One region of the Pseudomonas sp. LFS074 genome, then DNA from elsewhere that is predicted to be linked to it. Evidence: riboswitches for the same ligand, from Rfam matches in the RefSeq annotation. Region 1 holds a riboswitch; each other region holds the start of a gene.
The links. A riboswitch is a leader RNA that binds a small molecule or an ion and turns the genes downstream of it on or off. The one in region 1 is predicted to bind cobalamin.
Positions count from the first base shown of each region.

Region 2: it holds a riboswitch for cobalamin, as region 1 does, so the genes downstream of both, ACNQP3_RS10260 (ABC transporter substrate-binding protein) here and cobW (cobalamin biosynthesis protein CobW) in region 1, are expected to answer to the same signal.
Region 3: it holds a riboswitch for cobalamin, as region 1 does, so the genes downstream of both, ACNQP3_RS12645 (CbtB domain-containing protein) here and cobW (cobalamin biosynthesis protein CobW) in region 1, are expected to answer to the same signal.

Region 1 covers NZ_JBFPFV010000001.1:2,614,900-2,620,137, forward strand. The annotation lists gene ACNQP3_RS12055 (ATP-binding cassette domain-containing protein) at 1-1,069, opposite strand, end outside; gene ACNQP3_RS12060 (hypothetical protein) at 1,241-1,603, opposite strand; gene ACNQP3_RS12065 (glyoxalase superfamily protein) at 1,600-1,977, opposite strand; cobalamin riboswitch at 2,078-2,295, shown strand; gene cobW (cobalamin biosynthesis protein CobW) at 2,397-3,464, shown strand; gene cobN (cobaltochelatase subunit CobN) at 3,468-5,238, shown strand, end outside.
Region 2 covers NZ_JBFPFV010000001.1:2,221,038-2,226,275, reverse strand. The annotation lists gene ACNQP3_RS10270 (TonB-dependent receptor) at 1-683, shown strand, start outside; gene ACNQP3_RS10265 (DUF1624 domain-containing protein) at 825-1,991, shown strand; cobalamin riboswitch at 2,020-2,219, shown strand; gene ACNQP3_RS10260 (ABC transporter substrate-binding protein) at 2,330-3,340, shown strand; gene ACNQP3_RS10255 (FecCD family ABC transporter permease) at 3,340-4,356, shown strand; gene ACNQP3_RS10250 (ABC transporter ATP-binding protein) at 4,353-5,141, shown strand; gene ACNQP3_RS10245 (pseudoazurin) at 5,159-5,238, shown strand, end outside.
Region 3 covers NZ_JBFPFV010000001.1:2,755,298-2,760,535, reverse strand. The annotation lists gene ACNQP3_RS12655 (LLM class flavin-dependent oxidoreductase) at 1-910, shown strand, start outside; gene ACNQP3_RS12650 (LLM class flavin-dependent oxidoreductase) at 938-2,038, shown strand; cobalamin riboswitch at 2,152-2,376, shown strand; gene ACNQP3_RS12645 (CbtB domain-containing protein) at 2,470-2,658, shown strand; gene ACNQP3_RS12640 (CbtA family protein) at 2,668-3,354, shown strand; gene ACNQP3_RS12635 (cobalamin biosynthesis protein) at 3,354-3,740, shown strand; gene cobM (precorrin-4 C(11)-methyltransferase) at 3,774-4,526, shown strand; gene ACNQP3_RS12625 (DUF1272 domain-containing protein) at 4,593-4,835, shown strand; gene ACNQP3_RS12620 (response regulator transcription factor) at 5,058-5,238, shown strand, end outside.

The DNA.
Region 1 (5,238 bases):
CAAGCGGTTTGCGGGTGCCATGGGGCAAGCGAAGTGCCTGCAAGGCCAACACTTCTCGGCCTGGATGACGCTGAGGTGTAGGCGCGTGCAAGGTAATAGCGCTTTCTTGCTCGACCTCACGGGCGGCGTCACGTACTTTACCCACCAACGCTTGCTGGGCATCGCGATGGTCGCGGCGCTGCTTGCCAGCAGTGGACTGGCTGCGCTCCTGCTGGCGGTCGACCAGGATCTTGGCCTGGTTGGCGTGCTTGGCCTGGCGCCCGGCCCGCGCCTGATGGCGCTCCAGGTCTTCGCGCTGGCGCTGCAGTTCACGGGCCTGGCGTAGCTGCGCCTGCTTCAGCCGGGCAAGGTGCTGCTGGGCCTGCGCCGTCTGGTTGGCTTTTTGCGCTGCATAGATGCTGTAGTTGCCACCATAGCCCTGCAAACCCAGGCTGGATAATTCAACAATGCGTGCCATGTGCGCCAGCAGGCTGCGGTCGTGGCTGATCACCAGCAAGCCACGGTCCCAGGCTTCGATCATGCTCAGCAGTTGGGCACGGGCGTCGCTGTCCAGGTGATTGCTTGGCTCGTCGAGGATCAGGTAGTCGGCATCGCTGAGCCACGCGCCAATCAGCGCCACGCGCATGGCCTGGCCGCCGCTCAGGCTCCGTGCGGGCTGGCGCCAGTCGAGTTGGCCCAGGCCGTGGCCCTGAAGCTGGCGTTGCAATTGCTCGCGGATATCCCAGCGCTCGCCAACGGTGTCGAAATCGTGGGGCTGGATGCTGCCTTGCTCGATACGCTCCAGCGCCGCAATCACCGGCCCCACTTGGGCCAGGTCGGCAAGCGTGGCGCTGCGCTCGATGACTTGCTGGTCCAGCAAATGGACAGGCCCGAGGCGCCGGCAATGGCCGCTGCTGGGTTCACGCTGGCCGGCAAGAATCTGCCCTAGCAGGCTTTTGCCCACGCCATTGCGCCCGACCAGGCCGGTGCGGCGTTGGTCGAAGGTTTCGTTGAGGTTGCTGAACAGCAGCCTGCCATCAGGCAAGGCCAAGGAGACGCTGTCCAGCGTCAGAATCGACGTGTTCGTCATGCACAACTCCACAAATGCCGCGACATCTCCGGAGCGAGCCGGAGGCTGAAGACTGGCCGTCGAACGGACGGCGGCATCAATGGCGCATTGGACGAACACCTCGTAATTAGAGAGCGCGTAGCCTAACGGACCGTCCGGGGCCGGGTAAAGCACCGGCCGCCGGTTGGGGCCTCAGCGTTGCGCCTGCAAGCGTTTAGCCCAGTCCCCGGCGTGGCCGTGCGCGCAGGCTTGTTCACTGTCGAACCGCACATGCCAGGCCGGATGGTCCAGCTGTATGCCGGCTTGCTCCAGTGCATGGCGGGTCAACGCCAGCATGTGCGCCTTCGCTTCGCCCGCGACGGCAGCGGCTTTGTCGGCCTCTTGCTCAAATACCCAGGTAATACGAAGGCTGCCCGGAAAGTCCTCGGGGTCGAGGCGGTGAGTGAGCCAGCTGAAACCGACGATCTGCGCCTTGGCGGTTTCGCAGGCATCGGTCAGGCACGCCACCAGCTCCCGCTCCAGGCGGGCCATTTCGCGTTTGCCCAGTGCCTTCACGGGTTGGCCTCGTCATCGATCTGCTGGCAAAAGCGCAGGCGGTTGCCGAACGGGTCCCACACCTGCATCTGCAGGCCCCAGTCCAGGCGCTCGGCCTCTGGCCGGGCGTAACCGTACTGTTTGTCCTGCAGCTCGCGCTCCAGCGCGCGCAGGTCGTCGATGCGGGCGAACACGGTAGAACCGGGGCATGCATCGCCATGGTGCTCGGAAAGGTGCAGGATCAGGCCGTCGCGGTGAATCTGTACGTACAACGGCAGGTCCGGGCTGAAACGATGCTCCCAGTCCAGGCTGAAACCGAGGAAATCGAGGTAGAACTCCTTGGCCTTGTCGACCGAGAAGATGCGCAGTACGGGTATGGCGGGGGCGAGGGGCATGGGACGTCCTTGACCGTGGGCAGAGTCGCTACTGTAACGCAGTAGAACCAAGAGTGGTCGACCAGCCCGCCGCAATGGTTGACCACCCGCCAGCCACTGCGTAGCCTTGCCAGTTCGAGGTTCTTCGGCCAGGCCGAAGCTAAGATGGGAACGCGGTACACGCCGCGGCTGCCCCCGCAACTGTAAGCACCGACAACGGATCGACACTGCCACTGCGCCAGCGCGCGGGAAGGCGTCATCCCGCCAGCCCGCTGTTCAACCGAACGGGGGCCTGGAACGGTGCGAGCCAGGAGACCTGCCTCGTCACGTTTTCGACTTTCAACCGGGCGGGGTGATCCGGTGGCGAACAAGCTCGGCCAACCTCTGGCCCGTGGCTGTCGTCCTGCATGCCCGCGCCACACTGCCAAGGGCAATGCGACATGAAAACACTGGCCAAGCTCCCCGTCACCATCGTCACCGGCTTCCTCGGCTCGGGCAAGACCACCTTGCTGCGCCACATGCTCGACAACGCCCAAGGCCGCCGCATCGCGGTTATCGTCAACGAATTCGGCGAGCTGGGCATCGACGGCGAAATCCTCAAACAGTGCAGCATCGGTTGCACCGAGGAAGAAGCCAGCGGCCGCGTCTACGAACTGGCCAATGGTTGCCTGTGCTGCACCGTGCAGGAAGAATTCTTTCCGGTGATGCGCGAGCTGGTGGCACGCCGTGGCGACCTCGACCACATCCTGATCGAAACCAGCGGCCTGGCCCTGCCCAAGCCTTTGGTACAAGCGTTCCAGTGGCCGGAAATCCGCAACGCCTGCACCGTCGATGCGGTCATCACCGTGGTCGACAGCCCGGCCGTGGCCGCTGGCACCTTCGCCGCCTACCCGGACCAGGTCGATGCCCAGCGCAAACTCGACCCTAACCTGGACCATGAATCGCCACTGCACGAGCTGTTCGCCGACCAGCTGGCCAGCGCCGACCTGGTGGTACTGAACAAGGCCGACCTGATCGACGCCGAAGGCCTGGCCAAGGTGCGCGCCGAAGTGGCTGAAGAACTGCCGCCGGCCGTCAAGGTGATCGAGGCCAGCAGCGGCAAGCTGCCACTGGAAGTGCTGTTGGGCGTGGGTGCCGAGTCCGAGGCGCACATCGATGGCCGCCGCACCCACCACGACACGCACCACGACGGCGACGACCATGACGATCATGACCACGACGCCTTCGATTCCATCTCCATCGACCTGCCCGAGGCCGACGAAAGCCTGCTGCTCGACGCACTGACGCAACTGGTGGTGGAGTTCGGCATCCTGCGTGCCAAGGGCTTCGCCGCCATCCCGGGCAAGCCGATGCGCCTGCTGGTGCAAGGCGTGGGTACCCGCTTCGACAAGCACTTCGATCGCGCCTGGCGCAACGACGAGCCGCGCATCACCCGCCTGGTGCTGATTGGTCAGGACCTTGACGCTGTTCAACTGGAAGCGCGCCTGCGCCAGGCCCTGGGCGCCTGACCCATGCACCTGCTGCGGACCCAGCCCGGCGGCTTCGTGCCGGATGACAGCATTGCCGACCTCGGCCAGACACCCGCCGAGCTGGTGATTCTCTGCAGCGGCGATTCGCACCTGGCATTGCTCGCCGATACCGCCGAGCAATTGCCTGAAGACTTCCCCAGCCTGCGCCTGGCCAACCCGATGCAGGTGCAGAACCATGCCTCGGTCGACTTGTACGTCGACCAGGTGCTGCGCCACGCCAAGGTCATTCTGGTGTCGCTGCACGGTGGCGTTGGCTACTGGCGCTACGGCGTCGAGCAACTGGTCGAATTGGCCGCCCGTGGCGTGCAACTGATTCTGGTGCCGGGCGATGATCGCCCGGACCCGGAACTGACCAGCTTGGGTAACGTTTGTGGCGAACAGGCCGAACGCCTCTGGCACTACCTGCGCCAGGGCGGCAAGGCCAATGCCATCAACCTGTTCAATTGCCTGGCCAGCCAGTGGCTGGGCCGTGACTACGCCTGGGACGAGCCACAGCCTTTGCCACGCACCGCCGTGTATCACCCGGCCAAGGGGAGCGTTGCGCTAGAAGACTGGTACCCGCACTGGCACCCGGATTACCCGGTGACGCCGCTGTTGTTCTACCGCTCGCACCTGCAGGCGGCCAACACCGCCTTCATCGACGTGTTCTGCCAGCGCCTGCAAGCAGCCGGGCTGAACCCGTTGCCGATCGCCGTGGCCAGCCTCAAGGAAAGCGCCTGCCTGGAGCAGGTCGAAGCCTGGCTGGACGAGGTCGGCGCTGAAGTGCTGGTCAATACCACCGGCTTTGCCCTGTCCAGCCCAGAGCGCCCCAACCTGCGGCCGTTGCGCCGTGACATCCCGGTGTTGCAGGCCATTTGCGCGCAAGACAACCAGCCCGGCTGGGAAGCCAGCGAGCAGGGCCTGGGCGCGCGTGACCTGGCCATGCACATCGCCTTGCCGGAGCTGGACGGGCGCATCATCACCCGTCCGGTCAGTTTCAAGGACATGGCCTGGCGCAGCGAGCGCAGCCAGTCCGACGTGGTGTGCTACCGCGCGCACCCCGAGCGCATGGACTTCGTCGCCGAGCTGGCCCGCCGCTGGGTTGAGCTGGCGCGCCTGCCTAATGCCCAAAAGCGTATTGCCCTGGTGCTGGCCAATTACCCGACCCGTGATGGCCGCATTGGTAACGGCGTCGGCCTGGACACCCCGGCAGCGGCGCTGAACATCCTCAAGGCGCTACAGGCCGAAGGCTATCCGCTGGCCGATTTGCCGAGCAGCGGCACGCAGTTGATTCACCAACTGCTCGGTGGCGTGACCAACGACCTTGACCACCTGGACCAACGCCCCTGCGCCCAGAGCCTGAGCCTGGCCGACTACCAGGCTGCATTCGAGCGCCTGCCCGACGCCAACCGCCAGGCCGTGCTGGAACGCTGGGGGCCGCCCGAGCAAGACCCGATGTACCGCAGCGGCCGGCTGATGGTCGCCGGCTTGCGCTTTGGCCTGACTTTCGTCGGTATCCAGCCGGCGCGGGGGTATCAGGTGGACCCGAGCGCGGTGTACCACGACCCCGACCTGGTGCCGCCGCACGGCTACCTGGCGTTTCACTTCTGGCTGCGTCACGCCTTTGCCGCCGACGCGGTGATCCATGTCGGCAAGCACGGCAACCTTGAGTGGCTGCCCGGCAAGGGCGTGGGGTTGTCGGCACAGTGCTGGCCGGATGCGCTGCTCGGCCCGCTGCCGAACATCTACCCGTTCATCGTCAACGACCCGGGCG
Region 2 (5,238 bases), 390 kb from region 1:
TGTCACTGTATGGCCAGTACTCCACCAGCGAGGAAGGGGTCAACAACCTCATCAGCCTCAGCCCCACCCAGATGCACTATGACTTGACCGAAGCGAAGCAGACTGAGGTAGGCCTGAAGCAGCGCTTCTGGGAAGGCCGTGGCGAATGGACACTGGCCGCCTACCACATCGTCAAGAAGAAGCTGCTGGTAGACGACCCGATCACCCACGAGAAGCAACAGGCTGGCCAGCAGACCTCCGATGGCCTCGAAGCGACCTTGGAACTGGCGCTGGCGCACCAATGGCAGGTGTCTGCCAACGCATCGCTGGTGCGCGCAAGGTATGACGACTTCGACGAGATGGTCGGCGGCGTGGCGCAGGACCGTGCCGGCAACCGGCCGGCAAACGTGCCACGGCGTACCGCCAACCTGTGGTTGAGCAAAGGTTTCGGCCAACAGGTGGAAGCCGGCATTGGCGCGCGCTATGTGGATGAGCGTTATGCCGACACCGCCAATACCCAAAGCGCCCCCGGCTACACCGTGGTCGATGCCAACATCGCCTGGCAGGTGTTGCCTGATGTACGGCTGGGGTTGCAGTTGAACAACCTGTTCGATCGCGAGTATGTGCAGTCGGCGTTCAGCGGGCAGCAGTGGTTGATGGGGATGCCGCGCTCGTATTTTGCGACGGTGGATTACACCTTCTGACCTGAGTTGCCTGAACCGGCCTCTTCGCGGGCGCGCCCGCGAAGAGGCCTGCACAGGCAACACAAAAACCTCTACCAGCCTCCAATAAATTAGTTATAAGATAACGTTTCACATGACATTCATTCCTATCAGCGACCCTCCATGACAAGCGCCAGCGCCACGCCCACCTTGATCACCCAGCGCCTGCAGAGCATCGATGCCCTGCGCGGCCTGGTGATCCTGTTCATGCTTTTGGACCATGTCCGCGAGACCTTTTTCCTGCACCGCCAGGTCAGCGACCCCATGGCCATCGACAGCACCGAGCCTGCGCTGTTCGTCAGCCGCACACTGGCCCACCTCTGCGCACCGGTGTTCGTCCTGCTGACCGGCCTGTCGGCCTGGCTGTACGGCGAGAAGCATCAGGGCCGTAGCGATGTCTCGGCATTCCTGTTCAAGCGCGGGCTGTTCCTGGTGGTGCTGGAGTTCACCCTGGTCAACTTCGCCTGGACCTTCCAGTTGCCGCCCAGCGTGATCTATCTGCAGGTTATCTGGGCCATCGGCGTCAGCATGATCGCCTTGTCCCTGCTGGTGTGGCTGCCACGCGCCGCACTGCTCACCCTGGGCGCCATCATCGTCGCCGGCCACAACCTGCTCGACGGCCTGCACGTTGGCGTGGGGTCAGCCCTGCACGTGCCCTGGGCAATCCTGCACGACCGCGGCTGGCTTGAATGGTCGGAAAACCTGCGCCTGCGCACGTCGTATCCGGTGCTGCCGTGGATCGGCGTCATTGCCCTGGGTTATGGCCTGGGCCCCTGGTTCGCGCGCGGCAGCGAGGCCGGACAACGCCAGCAACGCCTGCTGACGGCCGGGTTGCTCGCACTCCTGGGCTTTGTCCTGCTGCGCATGTTCAACGGCTATGGTGAGGCGCCGTGGAGCGGTTACCCCACCTTCACGCAAACGTTGATGAGCTTCTTCAACATCACCAAATACCCACCGTCGCTACTGTTCCTGGCCCTGACCCTGGGCTGCGGCCTTGTGTTGCTGCGCGCCTTCGAGCGGGCCGGCCAGGCGCGCTGGATCAGTGCCCTGGCGGTGTTCGGTGCGGCCCCGATGTTCTTCTACCTGCTGCACCTGTATGTGCTGAAGCTGCTGTACCTGGCCAGCGTGGCGCTGTTGGGCCTCAACCAGGGCGACTACTTCGGCTTCGAGAGCATTGCAGCGGTGTGGCTGAGCGCGGTGCTGTTGGCGGCTTCGCTGTACCTGCCAGTACGCGGGTTCGCCCAACTGAAGCAGCGGCGCCGCGACATCGCCTGGCTGAAGTACTTCTGAAAAGCGTTTTCACCCGGCGGCGCGATGGTCTACCATGCGGGCCGCCGGTTTCCACCACGGAACTAATAGGGAATCCCTGGCCCGCCAATACGGGCCAAACGGAACTGCCCCCGCAACTGTAGGTGCCGAGCCAGCTCCATCGATGCCACTGGGCCAGACCGCCCGGGAAGGCCGGAGCCGGGCCATGACGCACCAGTCAGGAGACCTGCCGGCCTACATTCACCAACCGGCGGGGTGTCCGGGATTGGCCATCAGTGTTGCCCCTGCCACCGGCAGGGGCTCGGCGATGCCTGTCCGCGCGTTCCTCACCCGAACTGTCCGATAGGAGATCGCCCAGCATGCTGCCCCGTTTCGTCACCCTGCTCGCCGGCCTAGGCCTTACCGGCCTGGCCCAGGCCGCGGCCACCCACTACCCGCTGACGCTCGACAACTGCGGCAAGCCGCAGACGTTCGCCCAGGCGCCACAGCGCGCCGTCACCATCGGCCAGGCCGGTACCGAGATGCTCTATGCACTGGGGCTGGGCGACAAGCTGGCGGGCACCTCGCTGTGGTTCAACAACGTGCTGCCCGAGTACCAGGCAGTGAACGCCAAGGTGCCGCGCCTGGCCGACAACGACCCCAGCTTCGAAGCCGTGGTCGGCAAGCGCCCGCAATTGGTGGCGGTGCAGTTCGAATGGATGGTCGGTGCCCAGGGCGTGGTCGGCACCCGCGAACAGTTCGATGAACTGAAGATCCCCACCTACCTGCTGCCGTCGGACTGCGAAGGCAAGGACAACCTGGTCGGCGCCGACGGCACCCGTCTGCAGGCGTTCCAGGTCAGCAGCATCTACAAGAGCATCAGCCAGCTGGCCGAGATCTTCGATGTGCAGGACCGCGGCAATGCTCTGAATGCCGAGCTCAAAGGCCGCCTGGACAGTGCCAAGGCGCAACTGGCCGGCAAGGACCTGTCGGCCACCTCGGCATTGTTCTGGTTCTCCAGCGCCGACCTCGACATCGACCCTTATGTGGCCGGCCGCCAGGGCGTCGCCGACTTCATGCTGCGCACCCTGGGTGTGCGCAACGTGGTCGAGTCCAGCGAAGAATGGCCGACCGTAGGCTGGGAAACCCTGGCCAAGGCCAACCCCACCTGGCTGATCATCGCCCGCATGGACCGCCGCCGCTTCCCCGCCGACGACTACCAGAAAAAGCTCGAATTCCTGCGCAGCGACCCGGTAACCCGCAACATGGATGCGGTGAAGCACGATCGCATCATCATTCTTGACGCCGACGCCATGCAAGCCGGCATCCGCCTGTTCCGCGGCGTGCAGACGCTAGCCACAGCCTTCGCCAGCGGTAAAGCAGCCCAGTGATGATGCGCCTGTTACCCTGCATCGTGGTTGCCCTGGCAGCCCTGTTGGCCGCCCTGCTGGCCGGTACCGCCATCGGCGAAACCAGCCTGTCGCCCAGCGTGGTCGGCCAGGTGCTGGCCAACCACCTGTGGCAGGCCGGCTACCCGGTCGACCCGATCGACGCCGGCATCGTCTGGAACTACCGCCTGACCCGCACCCTGGTCGCAGCCGCGTGCGGCGCCGGGCTGGCAACCTGCGGCGTGATTCTCCAGGCGCTGTTGCGCAACCCCCTGGCCGAGCCGTACCTGCTCGGGCTATCTGCCGGTGCCTCGACCGGCGCGGTGCTGGTCGGCCTGCTGGGCCTGGGTAGCCTGGCATTGAGCATGTCCGCCGGGGCCTTCATCGGCGCCGGGGCCGCATTCGCCCTGGTGCTGCTGCTGGCCCGCGCGGCCGGCCCCAGCAGCAACAACGCTCAGGTGATCCTTGCCGGTATCGCTGGCTCGCAACTGTTCAATGCCCTGACCGCCTTCCTGATCACCAAGTCGGCCACCGCCGAGCAGGCGCGCGGTATCCTGTTCTGGCTGCTGGGCAACCTCAGCGGCGTGCGCTGGCCTTCGGTGTGGCTGGCTGTGCCGGTGGCGCTGTTCGGCTTGCTGGTGTGCCTGTGGCATCGCCGTGCGCTGGACGCCTTCACGTTTGGTGCCGATTCGGCAGCCTCGCTGGGCATTCCGGTGCGGCGTACCCAGTTGTTGCTGATCAGTTGTGCAGCGCTGGTCACGGCGGTGATGGTGTCCATTGTCGGTGCCATCGGTTTTGTCGGGCTGGTAATACCCCACGCCCTGCGTCTGCTGCTAGGCCCCGGGCACAGCCGCCTGCTGCCTGCCAGCGCGCTGGGTGGCGCACTGTTCCTGATTGCTGCAGACATCCTCTCACGCACGCTGATCACCGGCCAGGTGATCCCGGTAGGTGTGGTTACCGCGCTGATCGGCGCGCCAGTTTTCGCGCTGATTCTGGTCAGCCGCCGGGGGCGCCCATGACCCTCCTGGCTGCTGTACAAGTGCACCCACTGAGTTGCCAGGGGCTGGGGCTGCAACTGGCCGGCAATGCCGTACTCAGCGGTATCGACCTTGGCGTTGTCGCTGGTGAAACCCTGGGTATCGTCGGCCCCAACGGCTCGGGCAAATCCTCGCTACTGAAGTTGCTGGCAGGGCTGCGCAAACCCACCTGCGGCAACGTACAGCTGATGGGCGAACCGCTGGCGCAGATGCCTCGCCGCCATGTAGCCCAGGCCTTGGCGTTGGTCGAACAACAGGCCGACACCCTCGATGCGATCAGCGTGTTCGACGCGGTTGCCTTGGGCCGCACGCCCTGGCTCTCGGCCCTGGCGCCGTTCTCCCGGCAGGACCGCGACATCGTCGAGCAAGCGTTGGCCGACCTTGATGCCTTGCACCTGCGTACGCGCCTGTGGGGCTCGCTGTCCGGTGGCGAGCGCCAGCGTGTGCACATCGCCCGCGCCTTGGCCCAACGCCCGCAGGTACTGCTGCTGGACGAACCGACCAACCACCTGGACATCCAGCATCAGCTAAGCCTGCTGCAGCAAGTGCAGGCCCTGCCGGTAACCACCCTGGTGGCTTTGCACGACCTCAACCAGGCGCTCACCTGTGACCGTGTGGCGGTACTCGACAAGGGCCGCCTGGTCGCCCTTGGCAAACCACTCGACGTACTCACCCCCGAGCGCCTGCTGAGTACCTTCGGCGTCCACGCCCACTACCTTACCGACCCTTACGACGGCGCGCGCATTCTGCGCTTTCGCGCCCCCTGAACCCGGAAGTTCTGCCCATGCTGTTTCGCCCTGTCGCCCTGCTGCTTGCCAGCGCCCTGCTTGCCCCGGCCGTGCTGGCCGAAGTGCATGAAGTAAA
Region 3 (5,238 bases), 140 kb from region 1:
GCCGCATGCCGTGCGCTACCGAATTGCGCGCGAGCACGTAGAGGTGGTCAAAGGGCTGTGGGACTCCTGGGAAGACGACGCCTTTACCCGCGACAAGCAAAGCGGACAGTTCTTCGACCCGGCCAAACTGCACACCCTCGGCCACCAGGGTGAGTTCTTCAAGGTCAAGGGCCCGCTGAACATCCAGCGCTCGCCCCAGGGCCAGCCACTGATCTTCCAGGCAGGCGTGTCGGAAGAGGGTCGCAACTTCGCCGCGCAAAACGCCGACGCCATCTTCGTCAACCCGGAATCGTTCGACGATGCCCACGCTTACTATCAGGACCTCAAGCAGCGTGCCGCGCGCCATGGCCGTGATCCGGATGCATTGTTCATCCTGCCCGGCATACGCCCGATCGTCGGCCGCGACGCCGAGGAGGTCGAACAGCGTTATCAGCAAGCCGTGGACCTGGTAAGCATCGAAGATGCCCTGGTTGCGCTTGGCCGGCCGTTCAACGACTACGACTTCAGCCACCATGACTTGGACGCGCCCTTCCCCGACCTCGGCACGCTGGGCAATGACAGCCACAAGGGCACCTCGGACCAACTCAAGCAGCTGGCCCGTGATGAAGGCCTGACCTTGCGCGAGCTGGCGCTGCGTTTCTCGCGTCCACGCCGGGACTTCGTCGGTACCCCGGAACAGGTTGGCGATGCCCTGCAGCACTGGTTCGAAAACGGCGCGGCCGACGGTTTCATCATCAACTCGCTGCTACCCGACGGCCTGCAGTATTTCACCGAGCAGGTGGTGCCGCTGCTGCAAGCGCGAGGCCTGGTACGCCAGACGTATGCCGGTACAACCCTGCGAGACCATTTCGGCCTCGACGTGCCGGAAAACCGCAACACACTGCGCCGCACCCAGACAGCGGTTGCCTGAGCCCATCACGACAAGGAGTTCTGTTCCATGAGCCTCGAATTCATCGGCCTCATCGGCCCGCAGGAAAGCAGCGAGTCACAGGCAGCACGCGGCCCGCTGGTCGACCTGGAGTTCATCAAAGCCTTCTCCCAGGCCCAAGAGTATGGTGGCTTTGACAAAGCGCTGCTGGCAGTCAATACCAGCGCGCCGGATTCGTTGATTCTGGCCAGCTATGTGGCCGCCCTCACCGAGCGCATCGGCCTGCTGGTAGCCCACCGCCCTGGCTTCCAGGCCCCGACCTTCGCCGCCCGCCAGTTCGCCACCCTTGACCAGCTGAGCCATGGCCGTGCCTCGATCAACGTCATTACCGGCGGCGACAGCGGCGACCTGCAGCGCGATGGCGACTTCCTGGACAAGGATGCCCGTTATGCGCGCACCGACGAATACCTGCAGGTACTGCGTGACACCTGGACTCGCCATGAACCGTTCGACCACCAGGGCACACATTACCGCGTCGAAGACAACCTGACCCTGGTCAAGCCAGTGCAGCATTTGCCGATCTATTTCTCTGGCGCCTCTGATGCGGCCGTCGAAGTGGCCGCCAAACACGCCGATGTGTACATGATGTGGGGCGAACCGCTGGAACAGGTACGCGAACGCATCGCCAAAGTGCGCAAGGCCGCCGCCCGCTACGGACGCGAAAAGCATATTCGCTTCAGCCTGTCGTTGCGGCCGATTCTGGGCGCTACCGAGGCCGAGGCCTGGGGCCGTGCCGAGCGCATTCTGGCCGACGCCCAGGCGCGGATCGGCATCCACCAGGGCAACCGCCGCGAGAAGAACTTCGGCAAGAGCAATGCCGGCTCTGAGCGTCTGGTGCAGCTGGCCAGCCAGCGCAAAGTGCATGACACCCGGCTGTGGACCGAGATTGCCGCGCTGGGTGGCGGTGCCGGTAACTCTACGTCGCTGGTGGGGACTGCAGAGCAGGTGGCAGAGGCCGCATTGGCTTACTACAAGCTTGGGGTGAGCACTTTCCTGTTCCGCGGTTTTGACCAATTGCGTGATGCGGTCGAGTACGGGCAGGACCTGATCCCGCGCATTCGCGCGCTGGTAGCCCAGCGTGAGTCTGGCCGCGATGTTCGAACTGCGTAGATTTCTGCGGTACGGCTGCAGGGATAGCGCCGTCCGGCAGGAACCCGCGCAAGCCTGAAATGGGTGGAAGGCAGATGCACCCACAGATTGACGCCAAGCCCGCCCCATGCTCTCCTTATGCCTCACGTTCAGGTGCCCCCGTAGGGGGTGAAACGGGAAACCGGTGCGTCGCAGGCCCTCCAGCAGGGCCGGACAATGCCGGTGCTGCCCCCGCAACGGTAAGCGAGTGAAGCGTCTGTACCACTGTGCCTCGTAGTACGGCATGGGAAGGTGACGTGTTCCAGGAGCCCTGCTCTTCCTCGCAAGCCCGGAGACCGGCCTGGCGTTCATGAACACCCCGCGGTGGGCGGGCGCTGTTGCATTCCCCTGGGCGACCCCGCCCGGGGCTGCCGCGCTCGCCCGTTGCTCACTAAAAAGCAGAGGAACGCGTCATGCCCGTCACCAGCGCCAAGCAGCACAGCCTTGCCACACCCGTCACCCTCAGCCAGCGCGTAGTCATCGCCGTCGGCGCCAGCCTGTTGGGCCTGTGCCTGGTGTACTTCGCCGGCTTCTCGCACATCGAGGCCGTGCACAACGCCGCCCACGACACCCGCCACAGCGCCGCCTTCCCCTGCCACTGAGTACGCCTGATGATCACGCGCATTGCCCGTACTGCGGGTTTCAGCGGGTTGCTTGCGGCCCTGTTGCTGACCTTGCTGCAAAGCTTTTGGGTCGCCCCGCTGATTCTCGAAGCGGAAACCTACGAGTCCTCGGCCCCGGCCGCCCAACACGAACATGGCGGCAATGAGGGCGCTCATGAACACAGCGCCGAAGCCTGGTCACCAGAAGACGGCTGGCAGCGCGTGCTGTCCACCACCGGTGGCAACCTGGTGGTGGCGGTGGGCTTTGCCCTGATCCTCGCCGCACTGTATGGCCTGCGCGAGCCGAAGCGCGTCAGCACTGGCGCCTTGTGGGGCCTGGCCGGTTTCGCCGTGTTCTGTCTGGCCCCAACGTTGGGGTTGCCACCGGAACTGCCCGGCACTGCTGCCGCCGACCTGGGGCAACGCCAGGCCTGGTGGATTGGCACGGCCAGCGCCACCGCCCTTGGCCTGGCCTTGCTGGTGTTCGCCCGCCACTGGCTGCTGAAGGCGCTGGGCGCCGTGCTGCTGGTTATCCCCCATGTGATCGGTGCGCCACAGCCTGAAGTCCATGAAAGCCTGGCCCCCGAAGCACTGGAGACGCAGTTCAAGATGGCCTCCTGGCTGACCAACGCTGCCTTCTGGGTGGCGTTGGGCCTGCTCAGTGCGTGGCTGTTCCGCCGCTCCAGCGAGGCCTGATGCCGGCTTTCTACGCTGGCTTCGGCTGCCGCCGGGGTTGCCCGGCGGATACCCTGCAAACCCTGCTGCACCAAGCCCTGGCTAGCCAGGGCCTGGCGCTTTCCGACCTGCGCGGCATTGCCAGCATCAACCTCAAGGCCGACGAAGCCGGCCTGCAGCAACTGGCCGCACGCCTGGCCTTGCCCTTGGTGCTGTACCATAGCGCGCAACTCCAAGCCTATGAGCCGTTGCTCAGCCACCGCTCGGCCACCGCCTATGCCCACAGCGGCTGTTGGGGCGTGGCCGAGAGTGCGGCACTGGCCCTGGCCAGCCAACAACTGGGCACGGCTAGGTTGCTGCTGCCACGCAAGGTACTAGGCCCGGCGACCCTCGCCCTGGCCGGCTGACGTTTCATACCCTATTTCTTGCAAGGACTTTCCATGACCGTCTACTTCATCGGCGCCGGCCCTGGCGACCCAGAACTGATCACGGTCAAGGGCCAACGGCTGATTCGCCAATGCCCGGTGATCATTTATGCCGGCTCACTGGTGCCCGCTGCCGTGCTCGAAGGCCATCAGGCCGAGGCCGTGATCAACAGCGCCGAACTGCATCTGGAGCAGATTATCGCGGCCATGCAAAGCGCACACGAACGGGGGCTGGATGTAGCCCGCGTACATAGCGGCGACCCCAGCTTGTACGGCGCCATCGGCGAGCAGATCCGCCACCTGCAAGCACTGGGCATCGATTACCAGATCATCCCGGGAGTGACTGCCACGGCGGCCAGCGCTGCCCTGCTCGGCTGCGAACTGACTTTGCCTCAAGTGGCGCAGACCGTGATCCTCACCCGCTATGGCGACAGCTCGCCCATGCCGCCTGGCGAGCAACTGGGCGACCTGGCGCGCCACGGCAGCACGCTGGCGATTCACCTGGGGGTCAAACACCTTTCGCGCATTGTCGATGAGCTGCTGCCGCACTACGGCGCACACTGCCCGGTAGCGGTGGTGCATCGCGCCACCTGGCCAGACCAGGACTGGGTACGCGGCAACCTCGGCGATATCGTCGAACGCGTGGCAAGCAAGGGCTTTCGGCGCACGGCGCTGATCCTGGTAGGCCACGTTCTGGGGGATACGCCATTCGCCGAATCGGCCTTGTACCGTGCCGGGCACGCCCACCTGTATCGCCCTGGCGACTGAACATTGCCAGCCTTGCCTCGGGCATAGCAGACTGCCGGTTCCCGCCTGCGAACAGGAGCCCTGCCCATGCTGGAATTACGCCCCAACTGCGAGTGCTGCGATACCGACCTGAGGGGTGACAACCCCGACGTTATGATCTGCTCTTTCGAATGCACATTCTGCCGTAGCTGTGCCGAAACCCGCTTCCAAGGCCGTTGCCCAAATTGCACCGGTCAGCTGGTGGCCCGCCCGACGCGGGTCGGCCAGGCATTGACCAACAACCCCGCTTCCACCCTGCGCGTAAACAAATCGCACGCTGCCTGCGCCTGAACCACCGCAAATAACCGACATCACTGCCTTGTCAGCAGTGATGTCTTTCTTGTTTTTTGTAGGGTTTTTCAACAGCAGGCACGGGAAATCTCAACACTTCTATACTCGGCATTACCAAACTTCGGGAATGGTCGTATCGTGCAGCGCTTCCGACAACCCCACTTGCAGACGTATTCCTGAGTGATCCAGGAAGCGGACCACATCCCTACAGGAGTTTTCCACATGACAACCGTGCTGATCGTCGACGACCACCCCATCGTCCGGCTGTCGCTGCGCCTACTGCTCGAACGCGAGCGCTTCCATGTAGTCGGCGAAGTTGGCGATGGCAGTGAAGTGGCGCAGGAGGCTCGCAGGCTGCGCCCGGACGTGGTCATTCTCGATATCGGCCTGCCTGGCCTGGACG